DNA from 3 places in the Glutamicibacter sp. V16R2B1 genome. Region 3 is predicted to be linked to each of the others. Evidence: riboswitches for the same ligand, from Rfam matches in the RefSeq annotation. Region 3 holds a riboswitch; each other region holds the start of a gene.
What was found. A riboswitch is a leader RNA that binds a small molecule or an ion and turns the genes downstream of it on or off. The one in region 3 is predicted to bind S-adenosylmethionine.
Positions count from the first base shown of each region.

Region 1: another riboswitch for S-adenosylmethionine. It lies ahead of FDN03_RS01765 (methylenetetrahydrofolate reductase); the one in region 3 lies ahead of FDN03_RS09360 (substrate-binding domain-containing protein).
Region 2: another riboswitch for S-adenosylmethionine. It lies ahead of FDN03_RS04440 (ABC transporter substrate-binding protein); the one in region 3 lies ahead of FDN03_RS09360 (substrate-binding domain-containing protein).

Region 1 covers NZ_VATX01000004.1:52,996-59,462, forward strand. The annotation lists gene dgt (dGTP triphosphohydrolase) at 1-1,218, opposite strand, end outside; gene FDN03_RS01760 (hypothetical protein) at 1,272-1,676, opposite strand; SAM riboswitch class I at 2,041-2,131, shown strand; gene FDN03_RS01765 (methylenetetrahydrofolate reductase) at 2,241-3,161, shown strand; gene metE (5-methyltetrahydropteroyltriglutamate--homocysteine S-methyltransferase) at 3,245-5,596, shown strand; gene FDN03_RS01775 (aminotransferase class I/II-fold pyridoxal phosphate-dependent enzyme) at 5,646-6,467, shown strand, end outside.
Region 2 covers NZ_VATX01000007.1:63,419-69,885, reverse strand. The annotation lists gene FDN03_RS04455 (LLM class flavin-dependent oxidoreductase) at 1-86, shown strand, start outside; gene ggt (gamma-glutamyltransferase) at 178-2,019, opposite strand; gene FDN03_RS04445 (ASCH domain-containing protein) at 2,388-2,852, shown strand; SAM riboswitch class I at 3,248-3,338, shown strand; gene FDN03_RS04440 (ABC transporter substrate-binding protein) at 3,457-5,088, shown strand; gene FDN03_RS04435 (ABC transporter permease) at 5,100-6,056, shown strand; gene FDN03_RS04430 (ABC transporter permease) at 6,071-6,467, shown strand, end outside.
Region 3 covers NZ_VATX01000013.1:64,649-71,115, forward strand. The annotation lists gene purU (formyltetrahydrofolate deformylase) at 1-517, shown strand, start outside; gene FDN03_RS09350 (FAD-dependent oxidoreductase) at 570-3,095, shown strand; gene FDN03_RS09355 (FAD-dependent oxidoreductase) at 3,116-4,600, opposite strand; SAM riboswitch class I at 4,939-5,029, shown strand; gene FDN03_RS09360 (substrate-binding domain-containing protein) at 5,104-6,150, shown strand; gene FDN03_RS09365 (sugar ABC transporter ATP-binding protein) at 6,134-6,467, shown strand, end outside.

The DNA.
Region 1 (6,467 bases), on a different contig from region 3:
GTAGACCGCCAAATCCGAGCGGTCCAGCACGAAGCGCGAGTGCACGAACTTGAGCACCACCACATCATGCCAGGCAGCGTCCGCGAGCCGGACGTGGCCGCTGCGGACCACCGGGGTGCGTTCCACCGCGATCGAGGCCTGCAGCCGGTCAATCCAGCGCCGGGTGAAGCCGGTGACCGCCCGGTCCGCCTCCAGCCCGCCGTTGTACGGCACCGCCAGCAGCCCCTCCACCAGGTCGTGTTCCACCCGTTCCACCGAGTCGCGGAACGCCTCCGGGCAGGCGACCCACGGGTCCTTGGCCAGCAGCCGGCGCCAGGTGCGCTCCAGCGCGTGACCCGGGCGGCGCATGTCCAGTTCCCCTTCGGGGATTTCGGCCAGGGAGCGCGAATGGTTCAGCCAGGCCCGCAGCTCGGCGGAGACCGTGGTGTACTGCAGCACCCCGGCCCGGTAGAAGTCATCCAGGTCGTGCACGGCATAGGCGATGTCGTCGGCGATGTCCATGACCGAGCATTCCAGGGTCTGCTGGTGGGTGGCGATGCGCGGGAACACGGAGAGCACATCGTGCATCTCGGCGATCTCGATGTCATAGCAGGAGAACTTCGCCGCCCCGGCCCCCGAATGGTTCCCGGCCCCGCGCGGCAGGTCCTGCGGGGAGCGCAGCGGCTGGTTCAGCCATTCGTTGCGCGACCACGGGTACTTCAGCACCCCGGCGCGCACCGCCCGGGTCAGGTTCAGCCCGCGGGCGGTGGCGTCGCAGCTGTCCAGGGCGGTGAGGATGCGAAAGGTCTGGGCGTTGCCCTCAAACCCGTCGGGCAGCCCCAGGCTCTGCCGCGCCACCCGGTCCAGCTCCTGCTCACCCAGGTGCCCAAACGGCGGGTGGCCCAGGTCGTGGGCGGCGGCCGCGGCCTGCACCACCACCGGGTCGCAGCCGCCCAGCTCCTCCACCAGCTGTTGGGTGCGCGGATCCGAGTTGCGCAGCCCGATCGCGATCGAGCGGGCCACGGCCGACACCTTCAGCGAATGGGTCAGTCGGTTGTGCACCACGGTGCCGGCCCCGGCCTGCGGGATCACCTGGGTGACCGCGGAGAGCCGGGAAAAGTAGGGGGAGAAGCGGATCCGCTCAATGTCCACACGGAACTCGTCCTCATCGGGGCGTGCAGCTTCGCTGATGGCGCGCTCGCGCCCGCCGCTTAGGTGGGTCTTCTGCCTGGCATTCATCGTAGTCACCAGCCTAGATGATGCACCGGCCGCGGTCCGGGAAGCGTGCGGGGTCATGCCCCGGCCCGCCGATCCAGCGGGCGGGCCGGGCGGCGCAGCAGCAGCGCACCGAGGGTGAACCCGATGTACACCAGCGCGGCCAGGAAGGACTGGGTCCCGAAAAACCAGCTCAGCTGCCCGTACCAGCTCAAGAGCACACAGCCGGCGGCGGTGAGCACCACCAGCCCGGCGGCCGGCCAGCGCCGGGGCAACTCCTCCAGCACCCGGCCCTGCACTGCCAGCAGCAGCCTGTAGACCAGTAGGCAGGCCCCGGTCAGCACCAGCAGGCCGCTGACCGTGCCGCCGTACTGCACCTGCTGGCGCAGCGGCTGCAGGAGGCGCGAATACAGCATCGGCAACACCAGCGAGGCGACCAGGCACAGCACCACGGTCAAGGACAGGCGGATTGCGGTGTACATTGCGGCTCCTTGGCACCGGTTCGGCCCCTGCGCCCGCGGCCCCTGCCGGCGCACCCAGTGGCCGAAGACTTTCATCCTTTCCCGGAGTGTAGGTGATCGGCCGGGCTTTGGCACGGGCCGCACGGCGCGTCATCACCGCGTCACACAAAGCCGCCCGGCGCAACACTTCAGCGGCCCTGCCCCCCGGTGCGCCCCCGGCAACCCGGGGAAAACCGGTCACCGCCCACGCGTCACACTGCGGGCGTAAGAATCGCGTCATCTTAACGTTCACGCGTCACATGACGGGGTGGGACGGCGGATGACGCGGCGCGGCCCGGCGTGCTTGCGCCGCCGCCGGGCCCTGGCGAACGATGGAATCACCAACAACCCATCAAGAGCGGCTAAGAGATCTGGCTCGACGACGCCGCAGCAACCACCGGGAAACCGAAAGGTGCTAATGCCAGAAACGATGGAGCAGTACCGTCCGATCCGCCCCGGCCGCCGCGCCGGGCCCGGCCGCTGCCGGCCGCACCCCAGGGTGCGGGTCACGGTGCACTGCCTCGTCGCTGACACGAGGAGGAACACATGCCCGGTTCGGTGGCCCCACCGTCCCTGTCCTACGAGCTCTACCCGCCGGTGAACCGCGAGGTGGCCGAGTCGGTCTACCACAGCATCGAGCAGCTGGCCGACACCAGCCCGGACTACGTCTCGGTCACCTATTCGGGCACCCCGGCCCGCCGCGCCCAGTCCCTGGCGCTGATCGAACACCTCGTCACCCAGACCAAGCTGCGCCCGCTGGCGCACTTGACCTGTGTGGGGGAGTCGGCGCAGTCGCTGCGCGTGCTGATCCGCCACTTCATCGCCCTGGGGGTGCGCGGGGTGCTGGCGCTGCGCGGTGACCTGCCGCAGGACCCGCAGGGCTGGCGCGGTGAATTCCCGTTCGCCCGCTACCTGATCGAGCTGATCCGCCAGGTGGAGGACGAACACGCCGCCTCCCTGGCCGGGGGCCGGCTGGGGGTGGGGGTGGCCGCCTACCCGCACCGCCACCCCGAGTCCCCGAGCTTCGAGCACGACATCGAGGTGCTGCTGGGCAAGCAGCGCTCCGGGGCGGACTATGCGATCACCCAGGTCTACTTCCAGCCCGAGGACTACCGGGGGCTGCTCGCCGCGGCCCGCCGCGCCGGGGTGTGCATCCCGATCATCCCCGGCATCATCCCGCTCAATTCGCTGCGCCGGCTAAACCGGCTGGCGGCGCTGACCGGGGTGCAGCCGGACCCGATCCTGGCCCACGCGCTGCAAAGCGCGACCAGCGACGCCGAACGCCACCGCATCGGGGTGCGCTGGGCGGTGGACCTGGCCCGGGCGGCGTTCGATGACGGGGCCCCGGGGCTGCACCTGTACACGTTCAACGACCACCGCGGCAGCCTGGACGTGATCGAGCAGCTGCAGCTGCCCGGCGCCCGCAGCACCTTGGCCCAATCCTGGGCCGCCCACAGCGGGGCCTAGGCGCCCGCTTCCACCGACGAACCACCGAATTGCCCAACGACCCGGCCGGGCACCCCGGCCCGGCAGAAAACTAGGAGAACACCATGAGCAAGCAGCACTTCCCGCAGGCCAGCATCCTCGGCTACCCGCGCATCGGCCGGCGCCGCGAACTGAAAAAGGCGCTGGAGGCGCACTGGGCCGGCACCCTGACCGAGCAGCAGCTGCACGAGCGGGCCTTTGCCGTGCAGCAGCAGAACCTGGAACGCCTGGTGCAGCTGGGGCTTGACCCGGCGAACGGCTCCCTGCCCGGGGACCACGCCTACTACGACCAGGTGCTGGACACGCTGGTGGCGCTCGGGGCGGTGCCCTCCCGCTTCGCCGAGGTGCTCAGCGCCCCGCTGAGCACCGCCGACGCCTTCACGCTGGCCCGCGGTGACGCGCAGCGCGCCCCACTGGAAATGACCAAGTGGTTCGACACCAACTACCACTACCTGGTCCCGGAGCTCGGCGAGCGCACCACCCTGCGCGCCAACCCCGCCGGGCTGCTGGAGAACTTCACCGCCCACGCCCGGGCCGGGCACACCATCCGCCCCACCCTGGTCGGCCCGATCAGCTTCCTGCTGCTGGCCAAGGCCGAGGAGGGCGCCGCCCGCTCCGGGTTCACGCCGCTGCACCGGATCGATGAGCTCGTCGAGGTCTACGCCCAGCTGCTGGCCGAGCTGGCCGCCGCCGGGGTGGGCTGGGTGCAGCTCGATGAGCCGGCCCTGGTCACCGAGGCCGGTGCCCGGCACGCGGTGCCCGGCGGCCTGGCCGAACGCGTGTACCGCCAGCTGTCCTCCGGCCCGCGCCCGGCGCTGCTGGTCACCACCGGGTACGGCACCGCCGGGCAGCTCACCCGCCCCGGTGAGGGCCTGGGGGTACTGGCCCGGGCCGGGGTGGACGCGGTGCAGGTGGACCTGGTGCGCGGGGTGGCCCCGCAGCCCGAATTCCTTGGCCAGCTGCAGGGCACCACCGTGGTGGCCGGGATCGTGGATGCCCGCAATGTGTGGCGCAACCACCTGGGCGCCTCGCTGATCGCGCTGCGCGCCCTGCGCCAGGCGGTGACCGCCGCCGGCGGACGCCTGGCGGTGGGCACCGCCACCTCGCTGCTGCACGTGCCGCACGATGTGGCCCTGGAGGGGAACCTGCCCGAGGGGCTGGCCGACTGGCTGGCGTTCGCGGACCAGAAGGTCAGCGAGGTGCTCACCCTGGCCACCGGCCTGGAGCACGGGGAGGATGCGATCGCCCGCGAACTGGTGGCCACCGAGCGGGCGCTGGCCGCCCGCGCCGCCTACCCGGGCACCACGGTGCCGGAGGTGCGTGAACGCCTGGCCGGGCTGGGTGAGCAGGACCTGCAGCGCCCGGATGAGCAGCAGCGCGCCGCCGCGCAGCGGGCGGGCCTGCAGCTGCCGCTGCTGCCCACCACCACCATCGGCTCCTTCCCGCAGACCGCTGAGGTGCGCGCCGCCCGGGCCGCCCACACCGCTGGCACCCTGGACGACCAGGGCTACCGCCGGTTCGTGGAGCAGGAGATCGCCCGGGTGATCGCGCTGCAGGAGGAGCTGGGGCTGGATGTGCTGGTGCACGGGGAAGCCGAACGCAACGACATGGTGCAGTACTTCGCGGAGAACCTCGACGGGTTCGCGGTCACCGAGCACGGCTGGGTGCAGTCCTACGGTTCACGCGCCACCCGCCCCTCGATCCTCTTCGGCGACGTCACCCGCCCGGCGGCGTTCACCGTGCCCTGGATTTCCCACGCCGCCTCGCTGACCGACAAGCCGGTCAAGGGCATGCTCACCGGGCCGGTGACGATCCTGGCCTGGAGCTTCGTGCGCGATGACGTGCCGCTGCAAACCAGTGCCCGGCAGGTGGCGCTGGCGCTGCGCGATGAGATCCAGGACCTGCAGCAGGCCGGGATCCGCATCATCCAGGTCGACGAGCCGGCGCTGCGTGAACTGCTGCCGCTGCGTGCCGCCGCCCAGCCGGAGTACCTGCGCTGGAGCGTGGACGCGTTCCGCCTGGCCACCGGCGGGGCGGCGGCCGGCACCCAGATCCACACCCACCTGTGCTATTCGGAGTTCGGTGAGGTGATCGGCGCGATCGACGCGCTGGGCGCGGACGTGACCTCCATCGAGGCGGCCCGCTCGGCGATGGAGGTGACCGCGGACCTGAAGTCCTTCGGCTACCGCCGCGGCATCGGCCCGGGCGTGTACGACATCCACTCCCCGCGGGTGCCCTCCCAGCAGGAGATCGCCGAGCTGATCGGCACCGCCCTGGATTCGGTGGACCGCCAGGCGCTGTGGGTGAACCCGGACTGCGGGCTGAAGACCCGCGGCTATGCCGAAACCACCGCCTCCCTGGCCAACCTGGTCGCCGCCGCCCGGCAGGTGCGCGCCGACCAGCTGGCCGCGATCTAACCCCGCGCACCACCACCGGTACGCACCAGCACGAGTAAAGGAGCCAGCCATGGCGCAGCAGTCCACCACAGCGATCCACGCCGGATACAGCCCCGGCGGCGAGCACCGTCCCCTCACGGTGCCGCTGTACCCCTCCGCGGCCTACGAATTCACCTCGCACGCCGATGCGGTGGAGAAGTTCGCGCTGCGCCAGGCCGGCTTCACCTATTCCCGCACCGGCAACCCGACGGTGGCGGTGTTCGAACAGCGCGCCGCCGCCCTGGAGGGCGGGGCGCACGCGGTGGCCACCGCCACCGGGCAGGCGGCCGTGGCCCTGTCCCTGCTGGCCCTCAGCCAGGGCCCGCGGCACCTGGTGGTCTCCAACCAGCTCTACGGGGGCACTGTGGACCTGCTGACCGACACGTTCCACGACTTCGGGATCCGGGTCAGCTTCGTGGACCCGGACAACCCGGACGCCTGGCAGGCGGCGATCGAGCCGGACACCCGGGCGTTCTTCCTCGAATCGGTGACCAACCCGCTGTCCACGGTGCCGGAACTGCCCCGGCTGGCCGCGATCGCGCACCGGCACCAGATCCCGGTGGTGGTGGACAACACCCTGGCCACCCCCGCGAACTTCCGGCCGCTGCAGCACGGGGCGGACATCGTGGTGCATTCGGCCACCAAGGCGCTGGCCGGGCACGGGCAGGTGCTGGGCGGGGTGGTCATCGACGGGGGCGGCTTCGACTTCTCCGACGCCGAGCGCTGGCCCCAGCTGGCCCGGGGCCGCGAACGCTACGCCGGGTCCAGCCTGCTTGAACGCCACGGGGCCGGGGCGTACGCGATGCTGGTGCGCTCAAAGTTCCTGCACGACCTGGGCCCCACCCTCTCCGCG
Region 2 (6,467 bases), on a different contig from region 3:
AGCTCTTCGGTGCCGGCGACCGGGTCAAGGACACCCACCGCGCCGCCCAGTACAAGATCGCCAACCGCCTGGCTGCCGCCCGCTAGCGGCCAGCGGTGAACAGGGCGGCGCGGCCGCGGAAAAACCCGTCACTGGTCTTTCCGCGGCCGCGCCGCCTTCGGTGTGGATGCGCGGGAGCTACTTGTGCTTCTTGTGTCCCTTCAGCTGCTTCACCACCATCGCCGAGCCGCCCCCGCGCCGGGTCGGTTCGGCCGCGGCGGTCAGCTTGCCCCGCGGGCCGATCTCCACGGCCGCCACCGCACCGATCTCCGCCTGCGGGGTAAAGGAATCCCCGGACGGCACGAACTGGTGGCCGAAGGGCTCCAGCATCCGGGCATCATCGGCAATGAACTCCGGTTCGGCGGTGACCGCGGTAGTGTTGCGCTGTGAGGCGCGCGGCGCGGCAATCGCCTCGGGAAGCTCCATGCCCAGATCCACGCGGTTGACCAGGGTCTGCAGCACCGTGGTGATGATCGTCGAGCCGCCCGGGGAGCCAACCGCCAGCACCGGCTTGCGGTCCTTGAGCACAATGGTCGGCGCCATGGAGGAGCGCGGCCGCTTGCCCGGCTCGATGCGGTTCGGGTCGGCCGGATCGTAGACGGTGGAGAAGTCGGTCAACTCGTTGTTGAGCAGGAACCCGCGGCCCGGCACCACGATGCCCGAACCGCCGGTCTGTTCAATGGTCAGCGTGTAGGACACGACGTTGCCCCACCGGTCGGCCACCGACAGGTGCGTGGTCGAGATGTTCTCCGTGTCCTTCTCCTGCGCCACCACACCGGCTTCGGTGGGGCACCGCCCGTCATAATTGGCGGCATCGCCCGGCGCTACCGGTTTCACGGAGGCGCGCTGCGGATCCAGGGCGCAGGCCCGCTCGGCCCCGAAGAGTCGGTCGGTCAGCTGGCGGGTGGGCACATCGACGAATGCCGGATCCCCGACGTATTTGCCGCGGTCGGCAAACGCCAGGGCGCTGGCCTCCAGGTAGTGGTGCAGCGCGTCGGGTCGCGGCATCGTTGAAAGCTGGAACCGATTCAGGATGTTCAGGGCCTCGCCGACCGTGGTGCCCCCACTGCTGGAGGGGGCCATCCCGTAGACGTCCAGGCCGCGATAGTTCACCCTGGTCGGCTTCTGCTTCACGACCTTGTAGCGTGCCAGGTCCGCGGCGGTCATGTGGCCGGCAGGCACGGGCAGCTCGGTTCCCGGCACCACCGGCGGGGCCTGCACGGTCGCGGCGATCTGCTCGGCGAGCTCACCGCGGTAGAACGAGTTGATGCCACGGCGCGCAATCATGCGATAGGTCTTGGCCAAATCGGGGTTCTTGAACACGGTGCCCACCTTGGGGGCATCCCCTCGGGGAAGGTACAGCTTCCTGGTGGACTCGAAGGCCTCGAACCGCTCCTTGTTATCCAGGGTTTGCTCGCGGAACGTCTCATCCACGACGAAGCCGCGCGTGGCCGTCTTGATGGCCGGCTGCAGGGCCTTTCCCAGGCTCATCGTTCCCCAGCGGTCAAGTGCCTCATCCCAGGTGGCCAGCGTGCCGGGCACGCCCACGGACACCCCGCTGGTCACCAGCTCCGGGGTGAAGGGGTAGGGGCTGCCGGTCTGCGGATCAATGAAGGCGTCGTGGGGCATGGCGGCCGGGGCGGTTTCCCGACCGTCCAGCGTGCTGATCTTCCGGGTGTCGGCGTCGTAGTACATGAAGTAGCCTCCGCCGCCAATGCCAGCGCTGTAGGGTTCGGCGACTCCCAGTGTCGCGGCGGCGGCCACCGCCGCGTCCACGGCGTTGCCGCCGCGGCGCAACACGGAAATCGCCGCGGAAGAGGCCTCCGGGTCGACGGTGGCCACGGCGCCACCGTAACCGGTGGCGGTGGCTTGCTTCTCGGTTTGGCGTGGTTCCGCCTGGGCCGGCGCCAGACTGAGCGCGGTCAAGCCCAACGCCAGGCTGATCGCGCAGGCTGGGGCGCGAAGTGATCGTGGGTGCACAGCTACCCGCTCCTTGGGGGTTGATGGGTTCTGACCCCCTCAAGCTAGGCGAAGTGCACCACATCCAATGGAAGTGAGACGCATCACATTCCAAAAGTTGTGGTTGCCCTGAGGAACCGGCTTTCGGCGCAGTGCCTCCGGGGCGGGGCAGTCCTTCGGAGAGGAGCCAGCGGTTTCTGCGCACGAAGCACCATATGCCTTTCCCGCCGATTTTTGCGCGCAACCTTGGTTCCGGGCAGAGGCAATGAAAGGCCCCTGTGCAGCGCCGGCCCATGGCGGAAAGCACTAGGCTTGGGGCCATGGATTCCTCGGCCTCCCGGCTCCCGCCGGTCGACCTCGCGCGGGCAAGACAATTGTGGGGCGACTATGTGCTTTGGGCAGGGGGCGGGGTCCTGCGACCCGAGGTGTTGCCTGTCGTTGACTACTTCGGGGACAGTCCCGCATTGGCCGATGCGTTGCTGCGCGCAGTTTCCGACGGGGATAAGCGCGCAACCTCGAGCCTGGAGAACGAGTACACGGCAAGCGGTGAACCGTTGCCGGAGGCAGGCGCCTATTGGCTAGCCTGCGATTCCACCGGTACGGCGCGTCTCATCCTGCAGACCACCGAGGTCACCTTGGCGGCCTTTGACCACGTGGACGCCGATTTCGCCTTTGCCGAAGGGGAGGATGACCGCTCGTTGGCCAGCTGGCGCCGCGAGCATGAGAAGTACTGGCGTCGCACCCAGCGGGCTGCTGGACACCAATGGGATCCGACCCTGACGTCGCAGCCGGGTTTCCGGGTCGTGCTTGAGCGTTTCGTTGTCGCCTGGCCTATGGGCCCCGGCAGGGCGTAGCCCCCAGCGGTTTTTCCGCGCCGGTGGATCTGCCGGCTCGTGGATGAGGAATCTGCACAGGGTTTCACAGGGCTCCAACTGCGGGACAAGGCCAAGCCGGCCCGGCCCTGCGGCTGCTGCACGGTACTGCCCCCGGTCCGCGGAGGCGTGTAAAACCCGCGCCACCCACTACAGCGGGCGCGGTGGCACCGGCGCCACCCTGCCGGAGGAATTGTCAAGGATCTGCGGTTTTCGCCTTCACACAATGACTTACCGGCGCGTGTGACCCCATTGTTACGGTGCTGCCGAGCCTTTGTCGCCTCCTCGGTGGCGATGTGACGTCGATGTTTCGTCATGGTTGGTCACATGAATGTCCCCGCCGCACACTGAAATCACCCGGAACACCCACCGGAACAACACCATCCAGAGCGACTGAGAGACCTGGCTCGTTGACGTCGCAGCAACCACCCCGACGGGGAGCGGTGCTAAGGCCAGGACCGATGGAGATTGCTAGATTTCGCAACGGTCCCCGCACACGGGCGGATGTCTGCCTGTTTTGCCTCCCTTCGCGGGAGGGACCTGAATTCAGCGTGCTCCTCGGGCTAAACCGAGAGGAACACGGATTATGCGGCCACCACGTTTGGCGCTGAAAGCCACCGCACTGCTTGCGGCCCTGGGGCTGTCGTTGACCGCATGCGGCGGCAGCGGCGCGGCAAGCCCGAACACCGAGTCGGCACAGCCAGCCGGCGACCCGGTGCAGGGTGGAACCCTGACCTACGCCGAGGTCACCCCCATCGACAACTGGCAGACCCAGGCGGCCCGGTTCTACGAGAAGGCCAACGTGCTGAACTCGGTGCTGGACCGGCTGACCTATTTTGACGCCGAGCAGGGCAAGCTGGTGGGGTGGATCGCCAGTGACTTCACCTCCAACGAGACCAAGACCCAGTACACGTTCACCATTCGTGACGGGGTGACGTTTTCCAACGGCACCGCACTGGATGCCAAGGCCGTCAAGGCGAACCTGGACGCGCTGGGACTGGGCATCAAGGATGCGCAGATCCAGCCGAACGTGGATTTCTCGGCGTACAAGTCCTCCAAGGTGCTGGACGGGAACAAGGTCCAGGTCACCCTGAAGCGTCCGGACGCCAACTTCCTGCGCGCCACCTCCTCGGTGACCGCCGGGCTGGTGGCCCCCGAAACGCTGAAGCTGGACAACGCCGGGCAGTCGGCGATCTCCAAGATCGTGGGTTCCGGACCGTTCGTCTTCGCCTCGGAAAAGCCCGATGAGGAAGTGGTGTTCAGCGCCCGCGACGACTACGCCTGGGCTCCGCAGGGTGCCCAGAACCCGGGGGCTCCCTACCTGGATGAGCTGGTCATCAAGTACCTGCCGGAGGTTGCACACCGTGCCGGAGCCGCCCAGTCCGGGCAGGTGGACCTGGTTCGGGGATTGCAGCCGGTGGATGAGCAGGTGCTGAAATCCGGCGGCGGCCAGGTGTTCGCCGCGCAGGGCGTGGATTTGACCACCAACAACGCCTCGGTGCGCATTGGCTCCGGGCAGCTGGCCGACGCCAAGGTCCGCCAGGCGCTGCAGGTGGGCATCGACCGCCAGGCGCTGAAGGACACCGTGCTTTCGGACAGCTATGTGATTTCCGCATCGATTCTGAACCACAAGGCCCCGGGCTTCGTGGACTTCTCCGCGGAATTGGCCTACGACCCGGCGCGGTCCAAGGAGCTGCTGGATGAGGCCGGCTGGGTTCCGGGACCGGACGGGATCCGGCAGAAGGACGGGAAGAAGCTGGAGGTCACCGTCGCCTCCTCGAACAACTCGGTGGTCATCAAGCCGGCCTTCGAACTTATTGAGCAGCAGTGGCGCGAGATCGGGGTCAAACTGGTGAACCGGGCAGCGGACAACACGTTCCTGACCAGTGCCCTGGTCGATGACAAGGTCGAATTCTTCGGCACCCGGCAGTTCGCCTACGGCGGGCTGGGGCCGGTCTTCGGGCCGGCGAACAACACCCAGACGCTGAACGCGGACGAAGAGTTGAACGAACTGTTCACCCGGGAACAGGCGGCCACCACCGAGCAGGAGCACCTGAAGCTGATCGGTGAGGAACAGCGTGCCCTGGTGCTGGACAAGGCCCTGACCCTGGTGCTGTGGGATGAGGTCCAGGTCTACGGCGCGCATTCGGGCACCCACGTCGACTTCACCTCCGGCACCGCCCCGATCTTCCAGGGCGCCTGGAAGAGCGGCAAGTAGGGGAGGGAAGCATGGGCGGATACATTGCCAAGCGCGTTGGCCAGGCCCTGCTGGTCATCTGGCTGGCCTACACCGCGGTTTTCCTGGCGGTGCAGGCCCTGCCGAATGACCCGGTGACCATCTTCCTGTCCACCGACGCCGCCGCGGACCCGGCCACCATCGCACAGCTGAAGGCCCACTACGGCTATGACCAACCGCTGATCACCCAATACCTGGGGCAGCTGGGCGCGCTGCTGCGCGGGGACCTGGGCTACTCGCTGTCCTCCGGGGCGCCGGTGGCCGCCCGGATCGGGGAGGTCATCGGATCCACCCTGGTCCTGGCCGGCAGCGCCTTCGTGCTGGCCGTCCTGCTGGCGGTGGCCCTGGTGGCCGCGGCCACCCTGGCCCGTGGTGAGCGGCTGCGCCGGGCGCTGTTGAACCTGCCGCCGCTGTTCATTTCAATCCCGGTGTTCTGGCTGGGCCTGGTGCTGCTGCAGCTGCTGGCAGTGCAGCTGGGGGTGATGTCCCTGTTCCCGGACGGTTCGGCGCTGTCGCTGCTGGTGCCGATCATGGTGCTGGCCCTGCACCTGAGCGCACCGATCGCCCAGGTGCTGCTCAAGAGCGTTCAGCAGGTCTCGGCCCAGCCGTTCGTGGACGTGCTGCGCGCCAAGGGGGCCGGGGAGTCCTGGATCTTCTACCGCCACACGCTGAAGAACGCCGCCCCGGCCGCGCTGTCGATTGCCGGGATCACCATCGGCACCCTGCTGGCCGGCTCGGTGATCACCGAGACCGTGTTCGCCCGCGCCGGACTGGGGCAGCTGGTGCTGCAGGCGGTCACCGTCCAGGACATTCCCCTGGTGCAGGCTCTGGTGCTGCTCACCGCCGCCACCTTCACCGTGGTGAACCTGCTGGTGGACCTCATCCACCCGCAGCTGGACCCACGAATCATTACCGCCCACGCCGGCTCGGCACGGGCCCTGGCTGCCTGAAGGGACAAGGGATCATGAGCGTACTGACCGAACAGAACACCACCCCGGCCGGGCTGCCGGTTCCGGAGCCGGCACCAACCACCGCGGCGCCAGCACCGGGCCGCCCGGTGCGCCGCTGGCTGGGACGCTGGTGGATGCTGCTGCCGCTGGGCCTGCTGCTGGCCTGGGCGCTGGTGCCCGGCGCGTTCAGCGCAGCGGACCCGATCACCGGGATCCCGGCGCAGAAGCTGAGCGCCCCCAGCCCCGCCCACCCCTTTGGCACCGACCACCTGGGCCGCGACGTATACTCCCGGGTGGTGCACGGCACCGGGCAAACCCTGATGACCGCGGGACTGGCCTGCCTGATCGGTTCGGTGCTCGGCAGCGTGCTGGGCCTGCTGGCCGGCACCACCGGAAGGGCGGCGGACGCCG
Region 3 (6,467 bases):
GAACGCCCAGATCCCGCTGGTGGTCTCCAACCATGAGGACCTGCGCCCCATGGCCGAGGCCGCAGGGATCCCCTACCTGCACCTGCCGGTGAACGCCGGCAACCGCGCCGCGGCCGAGGCCCGGCTGCTGGAGCTGATCCAGGAGCACCGCATCGAGCTGGTGGTACTGGCCCGGTACATGCAGATCTTCTCCGATGAGCTCGCCGCCGGGCTGCAGGGCCGGGTGATCAACATCCACCATTCGTTCCTGCCCGGGTTCAAGGGGGCCCGGCCCTACCACCAGGCCCACGCCCGCGGAGTGAAGCTGATCGGCGCCACCGCCCACTACGTCACCGCCGACCTGGATGAGGGGCCAATCATCGAGCAGGAGGTGATCCGGGTGGATCACTCCCATGACCCCCGCGCGCTGGCCCAGGCCGGGCAGGGCGCCGAATGCCAGGCGCTTTCGCGCGCCGTGCAGTGGCACTGCGAACACCGGGTGCTGCTGGAGGGCTCGGGCACCATCATCTTCCGCTAGCCCGCATCCCCCCGCACATCCCAGATTTGAGCCCAGCAGTAGGAGAAAGACCATGTCACCCACCTCACGCGTCATCATCATCGGCGCCGGCATCGTCGGCGCGAACCTGGCCGACGAACTCGTCCAGCGCGGCTGGAAGGACATCACCGTCATCGAACAGGGGCCATTGGAACTGCCCGGCGGTTCCACCTCCCACGCCCCGGGGCTGGTGTTCCAGACCAACCCGTCCAAGACCATGACCGAATTCGCCAGCTACACGGTGCAGAAGCTGACCGATTTGGGGGCCTTCAACCCGGTGGGCGGCCTGGAGGTCGCCACCACCGAAACCCGCTGGCGGGACCTGCACCGCAAGCACGGCTGGGCCACCTCCTGGGGCGTGGAGGCCCAGCTGCTGGATGCCGGGCAATGCAAGCGGCGCTACCCGCTGCTGGATGAACAGGTCGTCTACGGCGGGCTCTACGTCCCCTCCGACGGGCTGGCCCTGGCCGGGGTGGCGGTGGAGAAGCTGATCGAACGCACCCGCGCCGCCGGGGTTGTCTACCGGGACCGCACCGAGGTCACCGGTGTGGGGCAGCAGGAGAACCGGGTCACCGGGGTGTGGGTGGGCGAGGAGTTCCTGGCCGCGGACATCGTGGTGTGCTGCGCGGGCTTCTGGGGCGCGAAGGTCGGGGCCATGGTGGGGGTGCGGGTGCCGCTGCTGCCGCTGGCCCACCAGTACGTGAAGACCACCGGCGTCAAGGGCCTGCGGGGGCGCAACAGCGAACCGAACGGCGCCAGCCTGCCCATCCTGCGCTACCAGGATCAGGACCTGTACTTCCGCGAGCACGGGGACCGCTACGGGATCGGCTCCTACGCGCACCGCCCGATGCCCGCGCTGATCGAGGACCTGCCCCGGATGGACCCGCAGGACCACACCCCGGAGAACATGCCCTCCAGCCTGCAGTTCACCGTCGAGGACTTCCTGCCGGCCTGGCAGGCCTCCAAGACGCTGCTGCCGGAGCTGGCCGAGGCGGAGATCGCCAGCGGCTTCAACGGGATCTTCTCCTTCACCCCCGACGGCGGCTCACTGGTCGGCCAGTGCCCGCAGGTGGAGGGCTTCTACCTGGCCGAGGCCGTGTGGGTCACCCATTCGGCCGGGATCGCCAAGGCGGTGGCCGAGCTGTTGAGCACCGGGCGCAGCGGCACCGACCTGTCCGACTGCGACGTCAACCGCTTCGAGGAGGTTGAACTGGCGCCCAGCTTCGTTCGGCAGACCGCCCAGCAGAACTTCGTGGAAATCTACGATGTGCGCCACCCCCTGGAGCCCCGGCTGGGCGCCCGCAACCTGCGGGTCAGCCCGTTCCATGCCCGGCAGCGGGAACTGGGCGCCCACTTCATGGAAGGCGGCGGGTGGGAGCGCCCCTACTGGTACGAGTCCAACGCCCGCCACCTCGATGAGCTGCCCTGGGACTGGCGCCCGCCGATCCGGGATACCTGGTCCGCGCTGCACCATTCCCCGCTGGCCGCGGTGGAGGCGTACAAGACCCGCACCGCGGTGGCCATGTACGACATGACCCCACTCAAGCGCCTGGAGGTTTCCGGGCCCGGGGCACTGGCCCTGCTGCAGCGGCTGAGCACCGGGAACATGGCCAAGAGCGTCGGGGCGGTGACCTACACACTGCTGCTGGATGAGGCCGGCGGGATCCGCAGCGACATCACCGTCGCCCGGTTGGGACAGCACACCTTCCAGGTGGGGATCAACGGGAACATTGACACCGCCTACTTTCAGGTGGAGGCCCGCCGGCAGAACGAGGCCCTGGTGCCCGGCGGCTGGGTGCAGGTGCGGGACATCACCGGCGGCACCTGCTGCATCGGGTTGTGGGGTCCGCTGGCCCGGGAGGTCATCGAGCTGGTCAGCGACGATGACTTCTCCAATGAGGGGCTGCGCTACTTCCGGGCCCGCGCCGCCCACCTGGGCGGGGTGCCGGTCACCGCGCTGCGCCTGTCCTATGTGGGGGAGCTGGGCTGGGAGATCTACACCAGCGCGGAGAACGGCCAGCGCCTGTGGGACGTGCTGTGGCAGGCCGGGCAGCGGCACGGCATCATCGCCGCCGGGCGGGCCGCGTTCGCCTCCCTGCGCCTGGAAAAGGGCTACCGCTCCTGGGGCGTTGACATGAGCACCGAGCACAACCCGTTTGAGGCCGGGCTCGGATTCGCGGTCAGCGCCAAGAAGGAGCAGGACTTCGTGGGCAAGGCCGCGGTGCAGCGGCTGCGCGAGGCACCGCCCACCCGCAGCCTGCGCTGCCTGCTGATCGAGAACGCCGGGGATGTGGTGCTGGGCAAGGAGCCGGTGTTCCATCAGGGGCGCGCGGTCGGCTATGTCACCAGTGCCGGGTTCGCGCACACCGTGGGACGGCCCATCGCGCTGGCCTGGCTGCCGGCCGAGCTCACGTTCGGGCAGCAGGTGCAGGTGGAGTACTTCGGCCGGCGGATCAACGCCACGATCACCCAGGACCCCGTCTACGACCCGCAGATGAAGCGGCTGCGCGGCCTGGAGCCGCAGGCTTCCCCCGCCGGCGCCCCGGTCGGCGCCGGGTAGCGCACCGGCGGGGGCGGGCGCTACAGCCGTTTCAGGTCACGGGTGGCCGGACCCTCCAGCCGCCGGCCCTGGGCGCTGAACCGCGACCCGTGCAGCGGGCAGTCCCAGGTGTTCTGCGCGGCATTCCACTGCAGGATCCCGCCCAGGTGGGTGCAGACCCCGGAAAGCCGGCAGGCATCCGGGTCCTGCGGGTTCTCGGCCACCACCTGGCGCCCCTGGCGGTGCACGCCGGGGCGGTCCCGGGTCTGCTGCGGGTTGGTGGGGGCCGCAAGCATGCGCGCCCAGTCGGTGAGCAGCAGCCGGGCCACGGTGGCGTTCATGCTGGCCGCATCCAGCCACGCACCGGGGGAGCGGTTGCCGGAGCTCAGCTGCCGGGCCCAGGGCAGGTTCCCGCCCAGGATGTCGGAGGACAGGCGCAGGGCGGCGGCCACCGCATTGGTCATGCCCCACTTGTTGAACCCGGTGGCCACATGGATCTGCCCGCCGCTGCCGGGCATGGTGCCCACGATCGGCAGCGCCCCGGCCGCCCGGTAGTCCTGCGCGGACCAGCTGTCGGTGCGTTCGGTGACCGGCAGCTGGTCGCGCGCCCACCGGTCCAGCTCGCGTTCCGCTGCGGCCGGGTCCCCGCGGCCCACCCGGTGGCCGTGGCCACCGACCAGCAGCAGCGGGCCGGTCATGTCCCGGGCGGTGCGGATGGAGTACCCGGCCGAGTCGATGGCCAGGAACATGCCCTCGGGGGCCTGTGCCCCGTCCCGCACCCGGTAGGCCAGGGCGTAGGAGCGGTTCGGCTCCAGCCGGGCGAAGTGCCCGCCCCGGTCCAGCACCGGGGTGCCGGTGGCCAGCACCAACTGATCCGCATACAGGTTCCCGGTGGGGGTCTGCACCCGGATCGGCGCCCCCTGCCCGGCCTTGAGCATCCGGGTGTGCTCAAAGATCTTCCCGCCGCGGCTGCGCAGTTCCTCGGCCAGCAGGCCCAGCACCCGCATCGGATCCAGCTGCGCCTGTTCGGGCAGGCGCAGCGCCCCGGCCACCTCGAACGGCAGCGGCACCTGGCCACCGGGCAGTTCCTCCACCATCACCCCGGCCTCACCGCTGGCCGCCGCCTCGGCCCGCAGCCGGGGCAGCGATGCGCGGCGCAGTGCGAAGGTGTACGCGTCCTGGTGCTCCACCTGCACCGAGTTCTCCTCCAGATAGCGCAGCAGCCAGGACTGCCCCTCCCGGTTCGCCTCCACATAGGCCCGCAGCGCCGGAATCGACTGGCGGCGGCGGATCTGCTGCAGCGTGCCGCCCTGCAGCAGGCTCAGCTTGGCGGTGCTGTGCCCGGTGGTTCCGGCGCCCACCGTCTGCGCCTCGATCACCGCCACCTGCAGCCGCGCCCGGCTGAGCAGCACCGCCGTGGTCAGTCCGGTCAGCCCGGCCCCCACCACCACCACATCGTAGCGTCCATCGGATTCGAAGTCATCGGTGTTGATCTGCGCGCTGGTGCGCTGCCATGTCGAGGTCATGATCCCTCCTGAAGGATTGGGTTGCTCGGGCCCGCCACATGTCGATGCCCTGACCGTAGCCACGCAAGCACCAGCACCCAACCCCTCCAAGGGACTTTGAAGCTGGGGATGGCGGAGTACTCCTACGCAATCGCGAGCGCAGAAAGTACCAAGCTCGCTTTGAAAACTCATAGATGTCCATGGGTGGCGCGTCATATGACGAATTGTGCGGTCATATTGATCCGTCCCAGTGTCATGAAATCCGGTGTTTCAGCGTTTTGCTACGACTCATTTCCTTCTGAGTCCGTCGGTGAAGGAGAGGCTTACGGCCCGCCAAACCGAAGTGGTGGAATCGAAGAACACCATCCAGAGCGGCCGAGAGACCTGGCTCGTCGACGCCGCAGCAAGTCCGCTGTACGCGGATAGTGCTACTGCCAGGTTCGATGGAACTGGGATGACCTGTGCGCAGTGCGGTGCGTCCCGGAATTCCTCGGCAACAAGTACGACCAAAAGAGAGGATTTCCGTGACGCGCTCCGTGAAAACCATGGCCCAGATCGTAGGCATCGGGTTGGCTGCGACTACCTTGCTCTCCGCGTGCTCCCTCAAGGAGCCCGTTAGGCCAGCGAGTGCTCCGATCGCCAAGGAGGACATCAAGCCCGTTGCGCAGGCAGAGGTGGCTGATGCGCCTTCCCTGGAAGGCAAAACGGTGGGTATCGCAGCCAAGGATATTGTTCACGACTTCAGCCGAACTGTGTACGAAGAACTACAGGCCAAGATCGGGGAGCTGGGCGGCGAGGTGATTGCGACGCAGGCGGAAGCCAAGGACGACAAACACGTTGCCGACATCGAGAACCTCATCGCTCAATCGCCGGATGCGATCGTGGTGATCCTAGGTGACGCGCAAACGCTGACTCCTGCCCTGGCGAAGGTGGATGAGGCAGGAATCGACCTGTTCACCGTGGATTTTCAAAGTGAGTACTCGAAGAACAACGTCACCAGTGATAACTGGAACATCGGCACGACCTTGGCGCGCACTCTTGCTGAAGACATCGACGGGCAGGGGCGGATTCTCGCATTCAACGGCTTTCCCGGAGTGACTCCATGCCGGATCCGTTACGAAAGCCTCAAGCTCGTGCTGCAGGAATATCCAGAGATTCAGATCATTGACCCTGAACTGCAGGACAAATATGAGGGAACGATCGAGGATGCCAAGAAACAGGTTCAGGACCAGCTACGCCGATTGCCGGAGGGCGAGATCGATGCGGTTTGGTCGTGCTGGGACATGCCCCTGATAGGGGCTGCCCACGCGGTGGATACCTCGAAAGACGCCGACATCGGACTGTACGGAGTAGATGCCGAGCCTGGTGCCCTGGACCTGATCGCCAATCCGGAAAGCTCATATCGCTTCACCGTTGCTCAACCCACGGCTCAGATGGCTGCCCAATCGGCGGTGAACGTCGCGAAGTACCTTGCCGGCCAAACCAGCGAGGTCCCCAAGACGAGTTATGTGGATCCGGTGTTCGTCACCAAGGACAACGTGGAACAGGTGCGCAATGAGCTCGGGATCTGACCTCCTTCTAGAAATGCGGGGAATCACCAAGTCCTTTGGAGCCGTGACCGTTCTCGACCGGGTGTCGCTGAGCCTTCGCAGCGGTGAAGTCTTGGGACTGGTTGGGGAAAATGGTGCCGGAAAATCTACCTTGATCAAGATCCTCACGGGCCTCTACACCCTGGACTCCGGCAGCATCCAGCTGGATGGAGAGCCGGTTTCCATTACTCGTCCGGCGGATGCCGAAGCGAGGGGTATCCGGGTTATTCATCAGGACCGGCACCAGGCCGGACGGCTCACCGTCGCCGAACAGCTATACCTAGGCTCGGAGGTCTTGG